One region of the Mesorhizobium sp. M0408 genome, then DNA from elsewhere that is predicted to be linked to it. Evidence: predicted binding sites of a transcription regulator. Region 1 holds the regulator's gene; the other holds the start of a gene.

The links. The regulator HrcA, encoded in region 1, represses chaperone genes, less so after heat shock. The targets are predictions, from matches to a motif close to GTTAGCACTCNCNNNNNGNGAGTGCTAAC.
Region 2: a site for HrcA is predicted at 2,521-2,549, ahead of groES (co-chaperone GroES). Genes of this name have one in related genera too.

Annotation. Positions count from the first base shown of each region.
Region 1 is NZ_JAMYRO010000005.1:40,220-44,620, reverse strand. Features, by position in the region: gene rdgB (RdgB/HAM1 family non-canonical purine NTP pyrophosphatase) at 1-107, opposite strand, end outside; gene NKI67_RS07345 (VOC family protein) at 107-517, opposite strand; gene rph (ribonuclease PH) at 550-1,266, opposite strand; gene hrcA (heat-inducible transcriptional repressor HrcA) at 1,413-2,525, shown strand; gene NKI67_RS07330 (hypothetical protein) at 2,562-2,759, shown strand; gene NKI67_RS07325 (PQQ-dependent sugar dehydrogenase) at 2,859-4,214, shown strand; gene NKI67_RS07320 (LysE family translocator) at 4,302-4,401, shown strand, end outside.
Region 2 is NZ_JAMYRO010000026.1:29,625-34,025, reverse strand. Features, by position in the region: gene NKI67_RS25645 (adenosylmethionine--8-amino-7-oxononanoate transaminase) at 1-1,191, shown strand, start outside; gene bioZ (3-oxopimeloyl-[acyl-carrier-protein] synthase BioZ) at 1,188-2,171, shown strand; gene groES (co-chaperone GroES) at 2,602-2,898, shown strand; gene groL (chaperonin GroEL) at 2,962-4,401, shown strand, end outside.

The DNA.
Region 1 (4,401 bases):
ATGCCGAATGGCGCCATCAGATCGGCGAATTCCCGCAATTTACCGGCATTATGGCTGGCGACGACGATCTTATGCCCGTCAAGCGAATGGACAGTTGGCGAATGCATCAGATGCCCCAGATTCTTGGCTCGGCGAATTCGATCGAATTGCCCGACGGGTCGCGAATATAGATCGAGCGGCCGCCCTGCGGCCATTCGAACTCGCTTTCGATGGCAATTTTCTTCGCCTCAAGATGCGCTTTCCAGCGTGGGATTTCATCCGCGCTTGCGGCGAAGCAAAGATGGCCCTGGCCGACCGCGCCATGCGGCGGTACTTTGAGCTTGGCGTCGGCCGGCGGCGGCACTTTGGTCGCCTCGGCATTGAACATAAGCAGCACGCTGTCGCCGCAGCGGAAGAAGAGATGCCTGCCATCGACCTTGCCGAGCAGATCGAGCCCGAGCACGCCCGAATAGAACCGTTCCGCGGCAGCAAGGTCCGTCACGTAGAGTGCTGATTCCAGGATTGCAGAAGGGGTCACAGGATCGCCAATCTCATCAATATTGACCGCAGCTAAGCCACCGCCATTTGCTGCAAGCTGACCAGGCGCTGAATACCTTTCTTGGCGAGCCCCATCAGCGCCGCGAACTGCTCTTCCGAGAACGGCTCGCCCTCGGCCGTGCCTTGGATCTCGACGATGCCGCCCTTGCCGGTCATGACGAAATTGGCGTCGGTGCCGGCCGAGGAATCCTCGATATAGTCGAGGTCGATGACCGGCTGGCCATCATGGATGCCGCAGGAGATCGCCGCAACGTGATCCTTCAGCACCTTGCCCAGGCTCGCCATCTGGCGGGTTTCCATCCAGCGCAGGCAGTCGTAGAGCGCCACCCAGCCGCCGGTGATCGAAGCGGTGCGCGTGCCGCCGTCGGCCTGGATCACGTCGCAGTCGACGGTGATCTGCTGCTCGCCGAGCGCCTGCAGATCGACCACGGCGCGCAGGGAGCGGCCGATCAGCCGCTGGATTTCCAGCGTGCGGCCGCCTTGTTTGCCGGCCGAAGCCTCGCGGCGCATGCGCTCGCCGGTCGAACGCGGCAGCATGCCGTATTCCGCCGTCACCCAGCCCTTGCCGGAGTTGCGCATCCAGCCCGGCACCTTTTCCTCCAGGCTGGCCGTACACAGCACATGCGTGTCGCCGAACTTCACCAGGCACGAGCCTTCCGCATGCTTGGAGACGCCGCGCTCGAAGGAGATGGGGCGCATTTCGTCGAATTGGCGTTTGGAAGGGCGCATTCAGGCTTCTTTCTTTCTTCGGAATCTTGGCCGGGGAATCTTGGCCGGCTTGTAGCCGCACGGGGCGTGAGGCGCAAAGGAAAATGGACCGGTTGCGCCGACACCGCGGAAGTCTATATCTTCGGGGCGGAGGTTTTTGGCTCGAAATGACAAAGGCAGTCGATCCCGGTTTGCAGTCGCACGTGCTCCCGTCGCACGCGCTGCAATCGCCCGCGCTTCAATCGCTCGACATGCGTTCGCGCGACATCTTCCGGCGCATCGTCGATTCCTATTTGAGGGATGGCGAGCCGGTCGGTTCGCGCAGCCTGTCGCGCATCCTGCCGTCGTCGCTGTCGCCGGCCACCATCCGCAACGTGATGAGCGACCTTGAGCATCTCGGCCTGATCTATGCGCCGCACATTTCGGCTGGCCGGCTGCCGACCCAGGCAGGCCTGCGCTTCTTCGTCGATGCTTTCATGGAACTTGGTGACCTCTCCGACGAGGAGCGCCGCACCATCGAGGCCCAGGTGCGCGCCTCCGGCTCGGGCGCGACGCTGGAGCATATGCTGACCGAGGCCAGCCAGATGCTGTCCGGCATGTCGCGCGGCGCCGGCCTCGTGCTCGCCGCCAAGAATGAGGTGGCGCTTAAGCACATCGAATTCATCCAGCTAGAGCCGACCAAGGCGCTGGCCGTGCTGGTCTCGCAGAACGGCGACGTCGAAAATCGCGTCATCGATCTGCCCGCCGGCATCACCATCTCGCAATTGCACGAAGCCTCCAACTTCCTCAACGCCCATATCCGCGGTCGCACCCTGGCCGAGGCGCGGGTCGAGATCGCCCGCATCAAGGAAGAGACCAGGGCAGCCCTCGACACGCTGTCGCAGGATCTGGTCGAGAAGGGCCTGGCGGTCTGGGCAGGCGCTGAAAGCGGCGTGCCTGGGCGGCTTATCGTGCGCGGCCGCGCCAATCTCCTGGAAAACGTCACTGCCCAGGCCGACATAGAATTGCTGCGGCATCTGTTTGAGGATCTGGAGACGCAGGATGGGCTGATCCAGCTTCTCGACCTCGCCGAGGCAGGCCCAGGCGTGCGCATATTCATCGGTTCGGAAAACAAGCTGTTTTCGCTGTCTGGCTCCTCGCTGGTGGTGGCACCCTATCGCGACAAGGACGCGCGCGTCGTCGGTGCGCTCGGCGTCATCGGGCCGACGCGGCTGAATTATGCGCGCATAGTACCGATGGTCGACTATACCGCGCAGCTGATTTCGCGCATGCTGAGCTAGGAGCCGCCGCGGGCCTGCCGCAAGGAGGAGAAAAGAATGGCGCTGGAATCGTTCAAGGCCCAGATCAGTCTGCTGCTCGAAGAAATGATCAACCAACCAGAGGATCAGCACGAGGTGCAAGAGCAGTTGCGCGAGAAGCTGCAAGAGATGCGGGCGATGGGTCTGCCGCTGCCGGCCGATCTGGTCGCGCTGGAAAAGCGCCTCGACGACGACTTTTACGCCTCTGGCAACTGAACGGGTTCGGCTTCAAATCCTCGTGTGCTGGACGGCCGCTTGGAACGATCAATACCTGATGCCGTTTGCCCTGTTCGAGGCGAATCCCGGAGGACGTTGATGATCCGATCTGGCGGCTTTGCGGCCGTTGCCGCTGCCCTCCTTGTTGCGACACCGGCAGCCGCCCAGCAGGCGGACCAGAATGTGCTCAAAGGCGAAGCCGCGTTTGGCGATTGGCACGCCGACAGGCCTGGCGTCCGACGCCTGATTGGGCCGCGAGACATGCCGGCAGCCGACCCCGCCCAATCCGCTTCGAACGGCGCCGGCGTGGCGGAACGGCCCGAACGCGCCAAGCCAGAATTGCCGTCGGGCTTTTCGGCTGAAATGATCGCATCCGGCATCGTCAATCCACGTGTCGTGCGCGTCGCTCCGAATGGCGACCTGTTTGTTGCCAACAGCCATGCCGACCAAATACGCGTCTATCGTCTCGCCGAGGGCAGCGCCAAGCCCATCGAGAAAGCGATCTTCGCCAAGGGGCTCAATTATCCCTACGGCATCGCCTTCTATCCGCCAGGAGACAAACCGCAATGGGTTTATGTCGCGAACAGCGACAGCATCGTCCGCTTCCCCTATCGCGATGGCGACCTGAAGACATCCGGCAAACCAGAAACCATTGTCGCCCAAATCCCGTCGGGTGGTCACACGACCCGCGACATCGCCTTCTCGCAGGACGGCAAAACGCTTTATTTGTCGGTTGGCTCCGCCTCGAACGTCGCCGAGGATATAGGTAAGGAGCCGGATAGCGGCCTCGACGCCTGGGCCAAATCAAAGCCGCTCGGGGCGGCCTGGGGCTCCGAGGACGGCCGTGCCGATGTGCTCGCCTTTGACCCGGATGGGAAAAATCCCCGAACTGTCGCCACCGGCCTGCGCAACTGTACGGGCATGACCGTGCAGCCCGCCACCGGCGCATTGTGGTGCGTCGTCAATGAGCGCGACGAACTCGGCGACAATGTGCCGTTCGAATTTGCAACAGCGGTCAAGGACGGCGGATTCTATGGTTGGCCTTGGTACTACATCGGCAATAACGAGGATCCGCGCCATCAGGGCGAGCGGCCAGACCTCGCCGGCAAGGCCACTGTCCCCGATGTATTGATGCAGGCGCATTCGGCGCCGATGAATATAGCCTTCTACGACGGCAAGAACTTCCCGGCGGATTATCAGGGTGACGCCTTCGTCGCCATGCATGGTTCGTGGAACCGTGGCGCCAGGACCGGCTACAAGGTGGTGAGGCTCAAATTCAGGGATGGCAAGCCGACAGGCGAATATGAGGACTTCATGACCGGCTTCGTCATCTCGAACGACGCCGTCTGGGGCCGACCGGTCGGTGTCGCGATGGCCAAGGACGGCTCGCTGATCGTCACCGAGGACGGCAACGGCACCATCTGGCGCATTACCTACGAAGACGGCCGCTCCTGAACGGCGGTGTCGCCTGCTGCGCTGGCGCAATCGAATTCGGCCCGAGGGAATTCACCCAACTTCAACATTGTGCGACAAGCGCCAATCATGACACTCACCGGGTTCCTCGCCTATAGCGCCGCCCTCGGCATCGCCGCAGCCATCCCCGGCCCAGGCGTCACCGCGCTTGTCGCGCGTGCGCTGGGTT
Region 2 (4,401 bases), on a different contig from region 1:
GAGGGCGCCTATCTCCACAGGGCCGACGGCGCCCGCATCCTGGACGCCATCTCCTCCTGGTGGGTCGTCACACATGGCCACCGCCATCCCCGCATCATGAAGGCAATCGAGACAACCGCGTCGAGCCTCGACCAGATTATCTTTGCGGGCTTCACGCACGAGCCGGCAGAGCGCTTGGCCAAGGCGCTTGTCGGCCTCGCTCCCGCTGGACTCGACTGGGTGTTCTATTCCGACAGTGGCTCGACCTCAGTCGAAGTCGCGCTGAAGATGGCGCTCGGTTATTTCCGCAACATCGGCGCGCCGCGCTCGCGCATCGTCGTCATGGAGCACAGCTATCATGGTGACACGATTGGAACGATGAGCGTCGGTGCGCGTGGCGTGTTCAACGCCGCCTACGAACCCTTGCTGTTCGAGGTCGACATCATCCCCTTTCCGGCCGCGGGGCACGAGCAGGAGACGCTGGATCGTTTCGAGGCTGTGACCCGCGATCGACGAGCCGCAGCCTTGATCGTCGAGCCGCTGGTGCTGGGCGCCGGCGGCATGCTGATGTATCCAGCATCGGTTCTCGCCGAATTGAAGAAGATCACTGAGGCCTCCGGCTCGCTGCTGATCGCCGACGAGGTGATGACCGGCTGGGGACGCACCGGAACCATGTTCGCCTGCGAGCAGGCATCGATTTCTCCAGATATCCTGTGCACCTCCAAAGGCTTGACCGGCGGCACCATCCCGCTGGCCGTAACGCTTGTCACCGATGCCATCTTCCGGGCGCACTATTCCGAGGACCGGAAGAAGACGTTTTTCCATTCGAGCTCCTACACCGCCAATCCGATTGCCTGTGCGGCAGCACTCGCCAATGTCGAGATCTGGCGCGACGAGCCAGTGGCCGGGCGGATCACGGCCTTGAGCGTGATGCAGGCCGTCGGGCTGCAACGCTTTCGGGACAATCCATATTTTGCCGACTGTCGAGCCACGGGAACGATCGCGGCGCTCGACCTGCGAACCGGTTCCGCAGGTTATCTCGCCCAGATTGGTCCGAAGCTGCGCGCTTTCTTCCTCGAGCGCGGCCTGCTTGTGCGCCCGCTCGGCAATGTCCTCTACCTTCTGCCACCCTATTGCATCGCAGGCGACGAGCTCGAACGACTCTATGACGCCATCGAGGAGGCCGGGGAACGCTTCGGGTCCAGGCCGTGAGCAAGTCGTCGCGCATTCTCGGACTTGGCCATCACGTGCCTGGGCGCAAGGTGGCCAATGCCGAGATCGAGAGCAATCTCGGCCTCGAGCCGGGCTGGATCGAAAGGCGTACCGGAATCCGTTCGCGGTTCTGGGCAACGGACGAAGACACGCTGTCGGGTCTTGCCACCCGGGCTGGCGACATGGCGCTGGTGAACGCCGGTATTGCGCGCCACGACATCGGTCTGCTGTTGCTTGCCACCTCGACGCCCGACCATCTTCTGCCGCCAAGCGCGCCGCTGGTCGCACACAAGCTTGGCCTTGGCCGCGCAGGCGCGGTCGATCTGACCGGCGCCTGCGCCGGCTTCATCTATGCGCTCATGTTTGCGGACGGGTTCACCCGCCTGCATGGCAAACCAGCGCTGGTCATCGCCGCCAACATCCTCAGCCGCCGCATCAATCCAGCCGAGCGCGCGAGCTCAGTCTTGTTCGCCGATGCCGCCGGCGCCCTGGTGATCGGTCAGTGCGATGATGCTGATCAGGGCATTCTCGGTGCCTCGGTGGCTTCGGACGGCTCGCGCTACGGGCTGATCCAGATTCCCGCAGGAGGAAGCAACACGCCGTTCCATGGCGACCTCGACCTCGGGCAGACCCGGATGACGATGACCGACGGGCGCGAAGTGTTCGCAAAGGCCGTCGAGATGATGACCGATTGCTCGACAACCGCGCTAGCCACTGCGGGAGTGCGGCCACACAATGTCGGCCGGTTTGTGCCGCATCAGGCCAATACTCGGATTTTCGGCGCGGTCGGAAGAAACCTCGGCATTGCGGACCAAGCAATTGTCAAGACGATTGCCGAATACGGCAACTCTTCGGCCGCGACGGTCCCGCTGTCGCTCTCGCTCGCCAACCAGATGAAGCCATTCCAGCCAGGAGAGAAAATCCTTCTGGCGGCGGCGGGTGCGGGTCTCAGCGGCGGCGCTCTCGTGGTTGGAATCTAGCCGGCCGGCTAACGCGCGCAGGACTGGTCATGAATGGCAATAGGAGCAACAGAACCAATGCCAAAATGGCCTTCTGAAGCTCGACATGACCAAGCTGACGCAGCACCACCCGTGCGAGCCTCTGGATGAGTTCAAATGCAACACCCGTTGCACCAATCGTACCATCTGAATAAAGCTCAATTACAAAGGGTGAGCCGCCCCATATATGTCGGATACCCGACATTGTTCACATAAAAGGCTCGATGCTTACACGCTCTTTGCTAGCTGCTCTTTGCTGTCTTCTCTTTTCTCTTTGCTCTTTGCTCTTCCGTCTTGACTAGCAGGAGCCTGCGGCTTATCTCATTGCCGCGTTAGCACTCGCTTCGGCTGAGTGCTAGGCATGCTCCGGCAACGGAGCACCGTTCAACATCCGCACCAAGGAAATCCAAAAATGGCAAAGTCGAATTTCCGGCCGCTGCATGACCGCGTGGTCGTACGCCGGGTCGAATCCGAATCCAAGACCGCCGGCGGGATCATCATCCCGGATACGGCGAAGGAAAAGCCGCAGGAAGGCGAGATCATCGCCGTCGGCTCCGGCGCTCGCGACGAAGCCGGCAAGCTGGTCCCGCTGGACGTCAAGGCCGGCGACCGCATCCTGTTCGGCAAGTGGTCGGGCACCGAAGTCAAGCTCAATGGCGAAGACCTTCTGATCATGAAGGAATCCGACATTATGGGCATCATCGGCTGATTATCGGCCTCACCGTCAACTGAATTTCGGGCTTGATCGCAAGCCCCTGCCAGGAGCTAAAAAATGGCTGCCAAAGACGTAAAATTCTCCCGCGATGCCCGTGAGCGCATGCTTCACGGCATCAACATCCTCGCCGATGCGGTGAAGGTGACCCTCGGTCCCAAGGGCCGCAACGTCGTCATCGACAAGTCGTTCGGCGCACCGCGCATCACCAAGGACGGCGTCACCGTCGCCAAGGAAATCGAACTTTCCGACAAGTTCGAAAACATGGGCGCGCAGATGATCCGCGAAGTTGCTTCGAAGACCAACGACATCGCCGGTGATGGCACCACGACCGCGACCGTCCTGGCGCAGTCGATCGTCCAGGAAGGTAACAAGGCGGTTGCCGCCGGTATGAACCCGATGGACCTGAAGCGCGGCATCGACCTGGCCGTGACCGAAGTCGTCGCGGCTCTCGGCAACGCTGCCAAGAAGATCAAGACCTCCGAGGAAGTTGCCCAGGTCGGCACGATCGCCGGCAATGGCGACGAGTCGGTCGGCAAGATGATCGCCGAAGCGATGCAGAAGGTCGGCAACGAAGGCGTCATCACGGTTGAGGAAGCCAAGACCGCCGAGACCGAGCTGGAAGTCGTCGAAGGCATGCAGTTCGACCGCGGCTATCTCTCGCCCTACTTCGTCACCAACGCCGACAAGATGGTTGCCGAGCTCGAGGACGTCTACATCCTCCTGCACGAGAAGAAGCTCTCCAACCTTCAGGCCATGCTGCCGGTTCTCGAAGCCGTCGTGCAGACCTCTAAGCCGCTGCTCATCATCTCGGAAGACGTCGAAGGCGAGGCTCTGGCCACGCTGGTCGTCAACAAGCTGCGCGGTGGCCTGAAGATCGCCGCCGTCAAGGCGCCGGGCTTCGGTGATCGCCGAAAGGCCATGCTGGAAGACATCGCCATCCTCACCGGTGGCCAGGTCATTTCGGAAGACCTCGGCATCAAGCTCGAGAATGTCGGCCTCAACATGCTCGGCCGCGCCAAGAAGGTGTCGATCTCCAAGGAGAACACCACCATCGTCGACGGCGCCGGCAAGAAGGACGAGATCCAGGGCCGCGTTGCCCAGATCAAGCAGCAGATCGAAGAGACCACGTCGGACTACGACAAGGAGAAGCTGCAGGAACGTCTGGCGAAGCTCGCCGGCGGCGTTGCGGTGATCCGCGTCGGCGGCGCGACGGAAGTCGAAGTCAAGGAAAAGAAGGACCGCGTCGACGACGCCCTCAACGCGACCCGCGCGGCCGTGGAAGAAGGCATCGTTGCAGGCGGCGGCGTCGCACTGCTGCGCGCTTCGGCCAACATCAAGGTCACCGGCGTCAATGCCGACCAGGCTGCCGGCATCAACATCGTTCGTCGTGCACTGCAGGCTCCGGCCCGTCAGATCGCTTCGAACGCAGGTGCGGAAGCTTCGATCGTTGCCGGCAAGATCCTCGACAACAAGGGCGCGACCTACGGCTACAACGCC